DNA from 3 places in the Modestobacter versicolor genome. Region 2 is predicted to be linked to each of the others. Evidence: predicted binding sites of a transcription regulator. Region 2 holds the regulator's gene; each other region holds the start of a gene.

Region 1 (4,847 bases), on a different contig from region 2:
TCGCTGTCGTGCCCGTGCCCGCTGTCGTGCCCGTGCCCGTGGCCGCTGGTGTGCAGGTGGCCGACGACCAGCAGCGTGCCGCCGGGGGCGACCCAGCCGGCGAGGCGGTCGTAGAACTCGAGCTGCGGCATCGCGGGGTGGGCGTAGGAGGTGGTCACCAGGTCGAACGGCGCGCTCGGCTCCCAGATGGCGAGGTCGGCCTGCACCCACTGCACGCGCTCGGCGGCTCCGCTGGTGGCCGCGCGACCCGCGGCGCGGACCAGCGCCTCGGCCGAGATGTCGGCCGCGGTGACCTGCCAGCCGTGCTCGGCCAGCCAGATGGCCTCGGCTCCTGCGCCGCAGCCGGCGTCCAGCGCCGTGCCGGGTGGTAGGTCGCCCAGCTCGCGGGCCAGGTACGGGTTGGGCGGGGCGTCGCCCATCCGGCCCTGCTGCCAGTGCTGCTCCCAGTACTCCTCGTCGAACGCGTGCGTCACGGGTCGGCCTCCCTCATCTCTGGTCCGCGACCGGTCGGTCGACGTCCTCAGGTGGCTCGACGGTGCCGGGTGGACGCCCTCTTGTGCAAACGTCTTTGCTGAATGGAAAATCAGCCCATGGGCGATGCGGTGGACCGAACGCTCGACGCGGTGGGCCCGCGGCTCAAGCAGCTGCGGCAGCGCCGTGGCATCACCCTCGTCGACCTCTCCTCGGAGACGGGCATCTCCATCAGCACGCTCTCCCGCCTCGAGGCAGGGCTGCGGCGTCCTTCGCTGGAGCAGCTGCTCCCGCTGGCCCGGGCCCACGGCGTCACCCTCGACGAGCTGGTCGACGCCCCGGCAACCGGCGACCCGCGCATCCACCTCAAGCCGATCACCTCCCGGGACGGCATGGTCGTGCTGCCGCTGACCCGTCGGCCCGGGGGCATCCAGGCCTACAAGTTCGTCCTGCCGACCGGGTCCGACGACGCGGTGCCGGAGCTGCGCACCCACGAGGGGTACGACTGGGCCTACGTGCTCAACGGCACGTTGCGGCTGGTTCTCGGCGAGCACGACCTGCGCCTCCAGCCCGGAGAGGCGGCGGAGTTCGACACCCGCACCCCGCACTGGTTCGGTGCGACCAGCGCCGGCCCGGTCGAGTTCCTCAGCCTGATCGGTAAGCAGGGGGAGCGGGCGCACGTGCGCGCCGCTCCGCGGTCCTGACGATCGATGGGGCCGTCAAGAGCTGCATGTGATCTGTGGACAAGCGTCTGACCTGCGGATACGGGTGGTCGCGGCGCTCCTGTTCGGCTAGACTTCGTACGCGTGTTCGAGTCGGTCGGGAGGTGTCGTGAGCGAGCTGCGGTCGGTGCTGGACGCGCTGGCCGGCGACGACCTGCACGGCCTCGCCGACGGTGAGGTGCTGGAGCGGGTGGCGTTGCTGGTCGCTGTGGTCAACCAGGCCACCGCTGAGTTGACCCGGACGGTGCGCCACGCGGAGACGACGCAGGCGGCCGAGCACGACGGGCTGAAGTCGATGCGCTCGTGGCTGATCGGGCACCGGCGGCTGGCGCCGGCGGAGGCGTCGCGGGTAATCCGGTCGGGGCGGGCGCTGGAGCACTTCCCGGCGTTGGCTGCTGGGTTCGCCGAGGGTGCGGTCACCGCGGCACAGGTGGACGTGGTCGCCGGCGCGGTGGGCGAGCGCGAACGGGCGCAGGCGGTCGAGCAGGGCATCGACCTGGCGCCGTTCGACCAGGCGTGGACCGCGGTCGCGGTCGAGGCACCGCACGACGTGCTGAAGACCGCGGTGCAGGCCTTCGCGGCCGCCCTCGACCCCGACGGACCCGAACCGGACCCGACCGAGGGACGGCGGCTGTCGATCGCCAAGCACGCCGACGGCTCGGTCACCGGCCGCTTCGACCTGGACGCCGTGGGCGGCGAGAAGGTGCAAGCCGCGATCGAGTCGATCGTGCAGGCCTCCCGCCCGAAGGGCGATGACCGCACCCGCGGGCAGCAGAACGCCGACGCCCTCGTCCAGCTCTGCGACAACCAACTGGCCGCCGGCACCCTGCCCACGCTGCGCACGGTGAAGCCGCACGTGGTGGTCACCCTGGACATGGACGACTTCGCTGACTCAGCGGCCAGCCCCGGTGCGGCCGCGACCGGCTTCGGGGCACGCATCTCCGCCGCCCGCGCCCGCTGGCTGGCCTGCGACGGCACCATGTCCCGGATCGTGATGGGCCCCGACGGGCTCCCACTCGACTTCGGCCGCACCCACCGGGTGGTGCCCGCACACATCCGGCGGGCGGTCGAGCAGCGCGACGGGCACTGCGTGTTCACCGGCTGCACCGCCCCCACGCACTGGTGCGACGTGCACCACCTCGTGCACTGGCTGCACGGTGGAGAGACGTCGCTGCACAACTCGGCGCTGCTGTGCGAGCGCCACCACACCAAGGTCCACCACGGCTTTCGGGTCGAGCGGGATCCCGGCGGGCGGTGGCGCACCTGGCGACCCGACGGCACCGAGATCCTGCTCGCCCAGCCACTACTCGGCCCACCGCTGCTAGACCCACCGCTGCCAGACCCACCGACGACAGAGGTCAGAAGTCGACGCGCATCACCACGCGCCGTGGTGTCGGTCGGCTGACCTCGGTGAACCCGGCATCGACGAACACGCTGTGGACGCCGACGTGCAGCTCGGTCAGCAGCGCGCTCGTCGTCGTCATCGGGTAGCCCTCGATCGCTCGGGCGCCGTTCTCCCGGGCGTGGTCCACGGCGGCCCGGGCCAGCGCCCGGCTGACCCCGCGCTTCCGGTAGCCGACCCGAGTGACGAAGCAGGTCACCGCCCACACCCCGCTGTCCGCCTTGTCCTCGGTGCGGTCCACCCACGGGACGCGGTTGTTGCGCAGCAGACCCTCGTACGCAGTGCGCGGCTCGACGGCACACCAGCCCACCGGCTCGCCGTCCAGGTACGCGACCAGCCCCGTGGTCTCGGCGGTGCCCGGGCGGTCGGGATCCGTCTGCGCGCGCAGCCGGTCCGCGCGCTCCGCCACCGGGAACCCGGCGAAGAACTCCCGCGGCCGCAGCTTGTACCGCTGGCACTGGCAGCGGGCAGGCTCGCCGCGCGTGCCGAGCACGGTCTGCAGGTCCGTCCAGCTCACCGCGTTGGCCGGCACGACGGAGATGGCGGGTCCCGGAGGCGTCACCCGCTCGATCCTGCCCGTCGACCAGGCGTCGGACAGCTTGTCGGAGCGCCGCCGGCCACCGAGGATCGCCGCATGCCGACCGTCGTCGACGCGACCGCCGAGCGGTGGGACGACCTCGCCGCCGTCTTCGGCAGCCGGGGTGATGCCTCCCGCTGCTGGTGCCAGTGGTTCCGCCACCAGCGCCCCGGCTTCTACGCCACCACCTCGGAGCAGCGCCGCGCCGACCTGCAGCAACAGCTGGCGGCCGAGCCGCCACCCGGTGTGCTGGTCCACGACGACGACGGTGCCCCCGCCGGCTGGTGCGCGATCGCCCCGCGCGCCGCCTACCCGCGGCTGAGCAGCTACCCGGTCGCCGCCGCGTCCGCCGACGAGGACGGGCTCTGGGCGGTCACCTGCTTCGTGGTCCGGGTCGGCAAGCGCCGGCAGGGGCTGGCGGAGGTTCTGCTCGACGGCGCCGTCGACCTCGCCCGCCGGCACGGCGCCCGGACTGTCGAGGGCTACCCGCTCGACACCTCCGTGCGCACCGCCTCCGCCGCCGAGCTCTTCCACGGCCCGCTGTCGGTCTTCCTCCGGCTCGGCTTCACCGAGGTCGCCCGCACCAGCAAGGCCCGCCCGGTCGTCCGGCTCGCGCTGGAGGAAGGGCAGCGGTGACAGTGGGCCGGTGAGCCTGCAGATGCGCGCCGTCGAGGTCGTCATGCGGCTGGCCTTCAAGCCGCGGATGGCCACCGTCGAGCGCGCGCGGCGGCGGATCGCCGCCCCGAAGGGCAGCACCGAACCACCGGCGAAGCTGCGCGCCCGGCACGACGTCAGCAGCCGCCAGGTCGAGGGCTTCCCGGTGCACACCGTCGCCCCGCGGGGGCGGGCCGCCCGCCGCGCCGCGGTCTACCTGCACGGCGGCGCGTACATCAGCGCGATCGCCCCGCAGCACTGGGCGCTGATCGGCAGGCTCGCCGACGCCGGCGTCCGGGTCGAGGTGCCGCACTACGGCCTCGCCCCGCAGCACACGCACCGCGAGGCGTACCCGCTCGTCACCGCGGTCTACCGCCAGCTGCTCGAGCAGTACGACCCCGGTGACGTCACCCTCGCCGGCGACTCGGCCGGGGGCGGTCTGGCGCTCGGCGTCGCCCAGACGCTGACCGACCTCCCGCGGCCCCGGCAGCTGGTGCTGCTCTCCCCGTGGCTCGACCTCACCATCAGCAATCCCGACGTCCCCGCCGTCGAGGCCCGCGACCCGTGGCTGAGCAGCGCCGGTCTGCGGGTGGCCGGCGAGGCGTGGGCCGGCGGCGACGACCCCACCGCCCCGCGGCTCAGCCCGTTGAACGGTCAGCTCACCGGGCTGCCGCCGGTGCACGTGCACGTCGGTACCCACGAGATCTGCCTGCCCGACGTCCTCGCGCTGCAGGCCCGCGGCGAGGAAGAGGGCGCCGACGTCGACGTCACCGTCTGCGCGGGCGCCGTGCACGTCTACCCGCTCGTCCCGACGCCCGAGGGCCGGGCCGCCGCCCGCGCCATCGTCGCGACCATCGCCGGCTGACCGGGGACAGCAGCGGGGCCGGACACCCGTCGGTGCCCGGCCCCGCTGGTGGTCAGGCGTCAGGCCGCCTGGTGGTGGCCCTCGTCGTGGCCGTGCCCGTGGCCGTGCCCGTCACCGGAGCCGTGTCCGCCGCCGTGCCCGCCGCCGTGCCCGCCG
Region 2 (4,847 bases):
GCTGCCTTCGGGACCGCCGCCACCCGCTGCGAGATCGCCGACCCGCGACTGCCGGAGCTCTCCGGTCTGGTCAGCGCGGGGGACGCCATGCTCGCCCTGAACGACGGCGGCGACCGTGCCGAGGTCTACGTGCTCGACGGCTCGTGCGCCGTCGGCGACGTGCGCTCGGCCGACGTCGACCCCTACGACCCCGAGGACATGGCGCTCGGCGTCGACGGCACCATCTGGCTGGCCGACACCGGGGACAACACCCAGACCCGGGAGACCGTGGCGCTCATCGGCCTGCGGGCCGACGGCAGCAGCACGCTCACCCGGCTGACCTACCCCGACGGGGCGCACGACGCCGAGGCGCTCCTGCTGGCACCCGACGGCACGCCGTACCTGGTCACCAAGGAGGTGCTCGGGGCCAGCTCGGTCTACCGCCCCGACGCACCGCTGGCCGACGGGGCCACCGTGCCCATGTCGCGGGTGCTCGAGCTCGGCTTCACCCTCACCGGCACCCCCGGTGGCCCGGTCGGGCGGGCCGGCGAGCTGATGGTGACCGGCGGCGCGGTCTCCGCCGACGGCCAGCGGATCGCGCTGCGCACCTACACCGACGCCTACGTCTGGCCGCTCAGCGGTTCCGACGTCGCCGGTGCACTGGCGCTGCCGCCGGTGCGGGTGCCCCTGCCCGAGTCACCGCAGGGGGAGGCGATCGCCTTCGCGGCCAACGACCGCGACCTGCTGGTGTCGGGTGAGGGGCTCCCCGCCGTGGTGACGCTCCTGCCGGCGGCTGGCGAGCTGGCGCCGGCAGCGTCCACCGGACCGGCGGACGAGGAGTCCGCGGCGGCCACGCTGACCCACGAGGTCACGCCGCTGACCGCCGGGCTGATCGCCGCACTGGTGGCCACCGGGCTGGTGTGGATCGGCGGCAAGCTGCGCCGTCGCCGCAGCGCCGGCTGACCACTGCCCACCCGATGGGCGGGTGTCGCCCCCTCCCCGTCCGGGAGGGGGCGTCCTCACACCCGGCGCAGGACGGTGACGACCCGGCCCAGCACCGTGGCGTCGTCGCCGGGGATCGGCTCGTACGCCTCGTTGTGCGGCATCAGCCAGACGTGCCCGTCGCGGCGCTTGTAGGTCTTCACCGTCGCCTCGCCGTCGATCATCGCCGCGACGATCTCGCCGTTCTCCGCGGTCGGCTGCTGGCGGACGACGACCCAGTCGCCGTCGCAGATGGCCGCGTCGACCATCGAGTCACCGGCCACCTTGAGCATGAACAGCGTGCCCTCGCCGACCAGCTCGCGGGGGAGCGGGAAGACGTCCTCGACGGCCTGCTCGGCCAGCACCGGGCCACCGGCGGCGATCCGGCCGACGAGCGGCACGTAGGTGGGACGCGGGGCGGACGCCTCGTCGACGCCGCTGGCGCCACCCGCGGCGGCCAGCGCCTCGGCGGAGGCCTCGGCGCTCGCCGCGGCCGCGGCGGCCTCACCGGGGAGGCGCACGTCGAGGGCGCGCGGGCGGTTGGGGTCGCGCCGGAGCCAGCCCTTGCGCTGCAGCACCGAGAGCTGGTGGGCCACGGAGGAGGCGGAGGAGAGCCCGACCGCCTCGCCGATCTCGCGGACCGACGGCGGGTACCCGCGGCGCTCGATGGAGTCGCGGATGACCTCCAGGACCCGGCGCTGGCGCTGGGTCAGCCCGTCGCCGGCCTCACCGCGGTCGGGGAACTCGCGGATCGCCGCTCCCGTGCCGGCGCCCTCCGCGGTGTCCGCACCGGCGCGGCTGCGCCGGGAGGGGGCCTTGCCGCTGCCTGCCGTCGGGCCGTCGGCCGCCATGTGTCCTCCTCGTCCGGCTGCCAGGGGCAGCGTTCCCGGTGCGTCGGTCACCGGTGCCCCGCCGCGGCCCCGGCGGGGCCGGGGACGGGCGGACCGGGTCTCGATCGCAGGAGCACGGTAGCGGGTCACACCCGTGTAGTTCAAACAGGTGTTCGAAGAAGTGCCGTGTCGGGGGTGAACTTGTCGGACCCGTGCGGTAGACATCGCACAGGCGTTCGAATCGAACAGGCGTTCGAGCACGGTGCTCGATGCCTGGTCGGCCGCCCGTCGTCCCGCCCGGCACCGTCACACCCAGGAGCGTCCCCCGATGGCCAGCCCCCAGCGCAGCGTCCCCGCCTCCTCTCCCGTCCCCGCGCGGGGTGTCGCGCCGGCCGGCCGTGGGCCGCAGTCGGTGGCCCCGCCCGTGCGGCGCGACGCGGTCCGCCCCGGCGCGCGGCCGGCCCGGTTCGACGGGCTGGGGGGTGGCCGGTCGGTGCGCGGCGGCTGCGCGGTCGAGCCGGCGGCCCTCCCGCGCCCGGCCGCCCACCCCCGCGCAGCTGCCCCCGGCCCGCTGCGGTTGACCCGCCGGGGCCGCCGGGCCCTGTCCGGGCTGTCCATCGCGATCGGCCTCTCCATCGCGGTGGCCACCGTCGCGGTGGAGCTGGGCCAGGCCGACGGGGGCCTGGAGCTGGCCGGCTCGTCGACGGTCGTCGTGCAGCCCGGCGACACCCTGTGGTCGATCGCCGGCGAGGTCGCCCCCGAGGAGGACCGGCGCGCCGTCGTCGACGCCCTGGTCGACGCCAACGACCTCGACGCGGTCGAGCTGGTGCCCGGCCAGGTCCTGCAGCTGCCGTGACGACGCCCCGCCGGGCCGCTGCCCACGGGGCCCACGGGTGGTGCGGGCGGGGCCTGCGCGACGGAGGAACACGACACGCCCGGTTGGGGTTGCGTATCTGTAGGGGTACGGGGCTAACCTCACCCCTACATCTTGTAGTGACAGAGATGTAGTTCCGTCCACAGGCGCTTCCCCAGGTCACCCCCAGGGCATCCACCGGATGTCCCCCGGCGGGTCCACAGGAAGCGCCGCGGCAGCCGCTCCGAGCGGCCGATCGAGGAGGTGCCCCCGGTGCGTTGCCCGTTCTGCCACAGCCCTGACAGCCGGGTCATCGACTCCCGGGAGACCGACGAGGGCGCCACCACCCGGCGCCGTCGCTCGTGCCCCGTGTGCGGTCGCCGGTTCACGACGGTCGAGGAGCCCGTGCTCGCCGTCGTCAAGCGCAGCGGCGTCAGCGAGCCCTTCGACCGCAACAAGGTCATCGCGGGCGTCCGCCGGGCGTGCCAGGGCCGCCCGGTCGACGAGGCCCAGCTCGCCGTCCTCGCCGCCAAGGTGGAGGACGCCGTCCGGGCCACCGGGTCCGCCGAGGTCCCCAGCAACGAGGTGGGCCTGGCGATCCTCGGCCCGCTGCGCTACCTCGACGAGGTCGCCTACCTGCGGTTCGCCAGCGTGTACCGCTCCTTCTCCTCCGCAGCCGACTTCGAGAAGGAGATCGCCGAGCTCAAGCGGCTGCGCCCCGACCCCGCCGACGCAGGTCCCCCCGGCGACGACGCCGGCACTGCCCCACCCCGCTAGTCCGCCCCGCGCCCGACCCCGGGCCGCCCGGCACCCCGGCTCTCGGCGTCCGCCGACCTTCCCCAGCCACCGCCCTGCACACCCGCAGACCCCTCACCACGGGAGCACGCTTTGACCGAGACAGCCGACCGCCTCTCTCCCAGCCGGAACCGCCGCACGGCGAAGGCCCCCGTCCGCGGGAAGGGCCTGAAGGTCAAGCGCGTCTTCACGACCGCCGGCGTCCACCCCTACGACGAGGTCGTCTGGGAGCGTCGTGACGTCGTCATGACCAACTGGCGGGACGGCTCGATCAACTTCGAGCAGCGCGGCGTCGAGTTCCCCGCCGAGTGGAGCATCAACGCCACCAACATCGTCACCACGAAGTACTTCCGTGGTGCGGTGGGCTCCCCGCAGCGCGAGACGAGCCTGCGCCAGCTGATCGACCGGGTTGTGCTGACCTACGGCGCGGCCGGCCGCGAGCACGACTACTTCGCCAGCGAGGCCGACGCCGAGGTCTTCGAGCACGAGCTGACCTGGATGCTGCTGCACCAGTACTTCAGCTTCAACTCGCCCGTGTGGTTCAACGTCGGCACCGCCTCGCCGCAGCAGGTCAGCGCCTGCTTCATCCTGGCCGTCGACGACACGATGGACTCGATCCTGAACTGGTACCGGGAAGAGGGCCTGATCTTCAAGGGCGGCTCGGGTGCCGGGCTGAACCTCTCCCGCATCCGCTCCTCCAAGGAGCTGCTCTCCTCCGGTGGCACCGCCTCCGGCCCGGTCTCCTTCATGCGCGGTGCCGACGCCTCCGCGGGCACCATCAAGTCCGGTGGCGCCACCCGCCGCGCGGCGAAGATGGTCGTCCTGGACATCGACCACCCCGACATCGAGGAGTTCATCGAGACCAAGGCGCGCGAGGAGGACAAGATCCGCGCGCTGCGGGACGCCGGGTACGACATGGACCTGGGCGGCAAGGACATCACCAGCGTCCAGTACCAGAACGCCAACAACTCGGTCCGGGTGAACGACGAGTTCATGCGCGCGGTCGAGAACGGCACCGAGTTCGGCCTGCGGGCCCGCTCCGACGGCTCGGTCATCGAGACCGTCGACGCCCGCGAGCTGTTCGGCAAGGTCACCAAGGCGGCCTGGGAGTGCGCCGACCCGGGCATCCAGTACGACGACACGATCAACGACTGGCACACCAACCCGGAGACGGGCCGGATCAACGCCTCGAACCCGTGCTCGGAGTACATGAGCCTGGACAACAGCTCGTGCAACCTGGCGTCGCTGAACCTCATGAAGTTCCTCAAGGACGACGGCACCTTCGACTCGAAGAACTTCGTCAAGGCCGTCGAGCTGATCATCACCGCGATGGACATCTCGATCTGCTTCGCCGACTTCCCGACGGCGCCGATCGGTGAGACCACCCGCGCCTACCGCCAGCTGGGCAT
Region 3 (4,847 bases), on a different contig from region 2:
GCTCGGTCCTCAGCTGGCGCAGGTAGTCCATGGCGTCTCCTCGGTCGTGCGGTCTCGATCAGCGGCCCGGTTCCCGGGTCGTCGGGCTCATCGGCAGTCGACGACCGTTCCTGGAGTGCAGTGTCCCCTCGCCCGCGCGCGGGTCAGACGTTGAAGCGGAACTCCACGACGTCGCCGTCCTGCATGACGTACTCCTTGCCCTCGATGCGCACCCAGCCCTTGGTCTTGGCCGCGGCCATCGACCCGGCCTCCATCAGCTGGTCGAAGCCGACGATCTCGGCCTTGATGAAGCCGCGCTGGAAGTCGGTGTGGATGACCCCGGCGGCCTCCGGCGCGGTGGCGCCGACCGGGATGGTCCAGGCCCGGGACTCCTTGGGGCCGGCGGTCAGGTACGTCTGCAGGCCCAGGGTGCGGAACCCCACCTGGGCGAGCTGGTCCAGGCCCGGCTCGTCCTGACCGATCGAGGCGAGCAGCTCAGCGGCCTCCTCGGCGGGCAGCTCGATCAGCTCGGACTCGGTCTGCGCGTCGAGGAAGATCGCCTCGGCCGGCGCGACCAGCGCGCGGAGCTCGTCCAGCTGCGCGGTGTTGGCCAGCTCGTCGGCGTCGACGTTGAAGACGTAGAGGAACGGCTTGGTCGTCAGCAGCGTCAGCTCGCGCAGCGGCTCCGGGTCGACGCCGGCGGCGAACAGCGTCTTCCCGGTGTTCAGCACCTCCTGCGCGGCGACGGCGGCGTCGTGCAGGACCTTGCGGTCCTTGTCCTTGCGCGACTCCTTCTCCAGCCGCGGGATCGCCTTCTCCAGCGTCTGCATGTCCGCGAGCACGAGCTCGGTGTTGATCGTCTCGATGTCGTCGGCCGGGTCGACCTTGCCCTCGACGTGGACGACGTCGGGGTCGGTGAACACCCGGATCACCTGGCAGATCGCGTCGCTCTCCCGGATGTTGGCCAGGAACTTGTTGCCCAGCCCCTGCCCCTCGGAGGCGCCGCGCACGATGCCGGCGATGTCGACGAAGGACACCGTGGCCGGGATGATCTTCTGCGAGCCGAAGACCTCGGCGAGCCTCGCCAGCCGTGGGTCGGGCACGCCCACCACGCCGACGTTGGGCTCGATCGTGGCGAACGGGTAGTTCGCGGCGAGCACGTCGTTCTTGGTCAGGGCGTTGAAGAGCGTCGACTTGCCGACGTTGGGCAGGCCGACGATCCCGATGGTGAGACTCACGGGAGACCAGCTTACGGGCGGCCGCCCGCTAGAGCGGTGGGCCGATCAGGATCTCGGTGCCGTCGGGCCGCCAGGTGCGCCACCGCCCGCCGGGATCTCGTTCGATGCGGAACCCGTGGTGGACCTTGGTGTGGTGGCGCTCGCAGAGCAGCGCTGAGTTGTGCAGCGAGGTGTCGCCGCCGTGCAGCCAGTGCACGAGGTGGTGGACGTCGCACCAGTGCGTGGGGGCGGTGCAGCCGGTGAACACGCAGTGCCCGTCGCGCTGCTCGACCGCCCGCCGGATGTGTGCGGGCACCACCCGGTGGGTGCGGCCGACGTCGAGTGGGAGCCCGTCGGGGCCCATCACGATCCGGGAGACGGTGCCGTCGCAGGCCAGCCAGCGGGCGCGGGCGGCAGAGATGCGTGCCCCGAACCCGGTCGCGGCCGCACCGGGGCCGGTGGTGGAGGTGTCGGCGAGGTCGTCGGCGTCGATGGTGACCACCACGTGCGGCTTCACCGTCCGCAGCGTCGGCAGGGTGCCGGCGGCCAGTTGGTTGTCGCACAGCTGGACGAGGGCGTCGGCGTTCTGCTGGCCGCGGGTCCGGGCGTCACCCTTCGGGCGGGAGGCCTGCACGATCGACTCGATCGCCGCCTGGACCTTCTCTCCACCGACCGCGTCCAGGTCGAACCGGCCGGTCACCGACCCGTCGGCGTGCCGGGCGATCGACAACCGCCGGCCCTCGGTCGGGTCCGGTTCGGGACCGTCGGGGTCGAGGGCGGCCGCGAAGGCCTGCACCGCGGTCTTCAGCACGTCGTGCGGTGCCTCGACCGCGATCGCGGTCCACGCCTGGTCGAACGGCGCCAGGTCGATGCCCTGCTGTTCGGCCCGCGCGACCTCGCCCGGGCCGACCGTGCGTGCGACGACGTCCACCTGATCGGCGGTGACCCCGCCGTCGGCGAACCCGGCCGCCAGTGCCGGGAATTGCTCCAGCGCCCGCCCTGACCGCACCACCTGGGACGCCTCCGCCGGCGCCAGCCGGGCGTGCCCGATCAGCCACGACCGCATGCTCTTGAGTCCGTCGTGCTCGGCCGCCTGGCGGACATCGGCATGCCGCACCGTGCGGGTCAGTTCTGCAGTCGCTTGGTTCACGACCGCCACCAGCAACGCAACCCGCTCGAGCACCTCACCGTCCGCCAGCTCGCCCAGGTCGTCGCCGGCCAGCGCGTCCAGGACCGACCGCAGCTCGCTCACAACACCTCCCGACCGACTCGAACACCTGTACGAAGTCTAGCCGAACAGGAGCGCCACAACCACCCATATCCGCAGGTCAGGCGCCTGTCCACAGATGCGAGAAGGGCCTTGACCTCAGCCGGCGGAGCCCGGGCCGGGGAGAAGCCCGCGTTCGACCGCCACCAGCACCGCGCGGGTCCGGTCGTCGACGCCGAGCTTGGCGAACACCCGCAGCAGGTGGGTCTTCACCGTCGCCTCGCCGATGAACAGCTCCCGGCCGATCTCGGCGTTGGTCAGCCCGCGCGCCACCCCGCCGAGCACCTGCAGCTCGCGCGCCGTCGGCGCCTCCACCGCCGGCGCCCGCATCCGGGACACCAGCCGCGCCGCGACCGGGGGCGCGAGCACGGTCTCCCCGCGCGCGGCGGCCCGCACCGCGTCGGCCAGCTGCGGCAGCGGGGTGTCCTTCAGCAGGTAGCCGGTCGCGCCGGCCTCCACGGCCCGCACGATGTCGGCGTCCGTGTCGTAGGTGGTCAGCACCAGCACCCGGACGCCGGGGTGTGCGGCAGCGATCCGGCCGGTCGCCGTCACGCCGTCCATCCGGGGCATCCGCAGGTCCATCAGGACGACGTCCGGCGAGTGCTCGGCCACCGCCGCCAGCGCCTCGAGCCCGTCGGCGGCCTCCGCGACGACGTCGATGTCCGGCTGGGCGGCCAGCCAGCCGACCAGCCCACCGCGCACCACCGGGTGGTCGTCCACCACGAGCACCCGGGTCATCGGTGCCACGGCTCGACTCCGGCCTCGATCCGCTCCTCGCTCGCTGGCGCTCGCTGCGATGCTGCCTCGGCCGTCGCCTTCGCGGCCGGCACCCGGACCGTCACGCGCGTCCCCCGCCCCGGCGCCGACGCGACGTCGACCGCCCCGCCGACCTGCTCGGCCCGGTCGCGCAGCCCGGCGAGCCCGACCCCCGCCGCGGTGGCCGGGTCGAAGCCCACCCCGTCGTCCTCCACGTGCACCGCGACGACGCCCCCCACCCGGCTCACCCGCAGCACCACCGCGCTCGCCGACGCGTGCCGCCGCACGTTGGCCAGGGCCTCCTGGGCGCCGCGCAGCAGCACGATCTCCTCGGTGCGGGTCAGGCCGCTGCCGCCGACGCCCAGCGCCGCGGTGTCCAGCCGGGTCGCCAGCCCGGTCTCCCGGCCGAACCGCTCGGTCAACCGCTGCAGGGCCTCGACCAGCGTCGCGGAGTCCAGCGCGACCGGGGCGAACGCCGCCACCATCGCCCGCGCCTCGGCCAGGTTCTCCCGGGCCACCTCCTCGATCAGCGCGACGCGCTCGGCGGCGGCGCCCGGATCGGTGGCCAGCTGGCCGGTCGCCGTCTGGGCCAGCACGACGATGCTGGTGTAGCCCTGCGCCAGGGTGTCGTGCACCTCGCGGGCCCAGCGCTCCCGCTCGGCGGTCACGCCCTGCTGGTGGTGGGCCTCGGCCAGCTCGGCGCGGGTCGCCTCCAGCTGCTGGATCAGGTCCGCCCGCTCCTGGCTCTTCGCCAGCAGGCCGTGCACCCACAGCCCCATCGCCAGGCTGAACACCATCCCGACCAGGGTCTCCCCCGGCCCCCACAGCGGTTCGTCGCCGCGCGCCCAGGCGAGGAACGGGCCGGCGGTGCTGGCGCCGGCCAGCACCACGGTCCACACCACGCCCGCCGGCACCGACGGGACGATGAACCACACCTGCGGATAGGCGAGGAACATCAGGAACAGCAGCGACGGCTCGATCCAGGCGACCACGCCGATCACCGCGACCAGCAGCGCGAGGTAGGCCGTCGCCCGGCGGGGGTCGCGGCTGGTCAGCGCCGGCGCACCCAGCGCGACCCAGCCCACCACCAGCGCCAGCAGGGCACCCACCAGCAGGGCCCGGGGGCCGCCGTCCGCGTCGACGACGACGGCAGCCCGGACCAGCGCCGTCCCGACCATCCCGGCGACGACGAGGTGCCAGACCACCACCGCCGTCCGCCAGCCGCGCTCGGACAGCGGCGGGCCGCCGTCGCCACCCCAGGAGGCGACGGCGGCGGCCCGCGACCGGGTCCTCACCCGTCGGCCCGGCGCCAGCGGAACGTGCGTGCGCAGATCACGAGGCCGATGATCACCCATGCGACCAGCACCACGGCAGTCCTGCCGTGCTCCCACCCGCCGGCCACCTCGAACGCGCCCGCCTCCTCGGGCAGGAACGCCGACCGCATCCCCTGGGTCAGCCACTTGAGCGGGAAGAGCGCGGCCAGCTGCTGCATCCAGCCGGGCAGCTCCGGGAAGGCGAAGAACACCCCGGAGAAGAACTGCAGCACGATCGCGAACGCCGAGACCGAGGTGGTCACCGAGCTCGCACTGCCGGGCAGCGCCGAGACGCCGATGCCCAGCACGGTGCCG

Evidence for each region. The regulator LexA, encoded in region 2, represses DNA repair genes until DNA is damaged. The targets are predictions, from matches to a motif close to TCGAACANNTGTTCGA.
Region 1: a site for LexA is predicted at 1,270-1,285, ahead of FHX36_RS00610 (HNH endonuclease signature motif containing protein). Genes of this name have one in related genera too.
Region 3: a site for LexA is predicted at 2,466-2,481, ahead of FHX36_RS11025 (HNH endonuclease signature motif containing protein). Genes of this name have one in related genera too.

Annotation. Positions count from the first base shown of each region.
Region 1 is NZ_JACIBU010000001.1:129,446-134,292, forward strand. It holds gene FHX36_RS00600 (class I SAM-dependent methyltransferase) at 1-473, opposite strand, end outside; gene FHX36_RS00605 (helix-turn-helix domain-containing protein) at 591-1,175, shown strand; gene FHX36_RS00610 (HNH endonuclease signature motif containing protein) at 1,303-2,598, shown strand; gene FHX36_RS00615 (GNAT family N-acetyltransferase) at 2,552-3,157, opposite strand; gene FHX36_RS00620 (GNAT family N-acetyltransferase) at 3,230-3,808, shown strand; gene FHX36_RS00625 (alpha/beta hydrolase) at 3,819-4,691, shown strand; gene FHX36_RS00630 (M28 family metallopeptidase) at 4,751-4,847, opposite strand, start outside.
Region 2 is NZ_JACIBU010000002.1:43,248-48,094, reverse strand. It holds gene FHX36_RS20245 (hypothetical protein) at 1-942, shown strand, start outside; gene lexA (transcriptional repressor LexA) at 999-1,811, opposite strand; gene FHX36_RS20235 (LysM peptidoglycan-binding domain-containing protein) at 2,119-2,646, shown strand; gene nrdR (transcriptional regulator NrdR) at 2,917-3,420, shown strand; gene FHX36_RS20225 (vitamin B12-dependent ribonucleotide reductase) at 3,532-4,847, shown strand, end outside.
Region 3 is NZ_JACIBU010000001.1:2,247,646-2,252,492, forward strand. It holds gene FHX36_RS11015 (hypothetical protein) at 1-31, opposite strand, end outside; gene ychF (redox-regulated ATPase YchF) at 144-1,217, opposite strand; gene FHX36_RS11025 (HNH endonuclease signature motif containing protein) at 1,246-2,448, opposite strand; gene FHX36_RS11030 (response regulator) at 2,563-3,201, opposite strand; gene FHX36_RS11035 (sensor histidine kinase) at 3,198-4,514, opposite strand; gene FHX36_RS11040 (ABC transporter permease) at 4,511-4,847, opposite strand, start outside.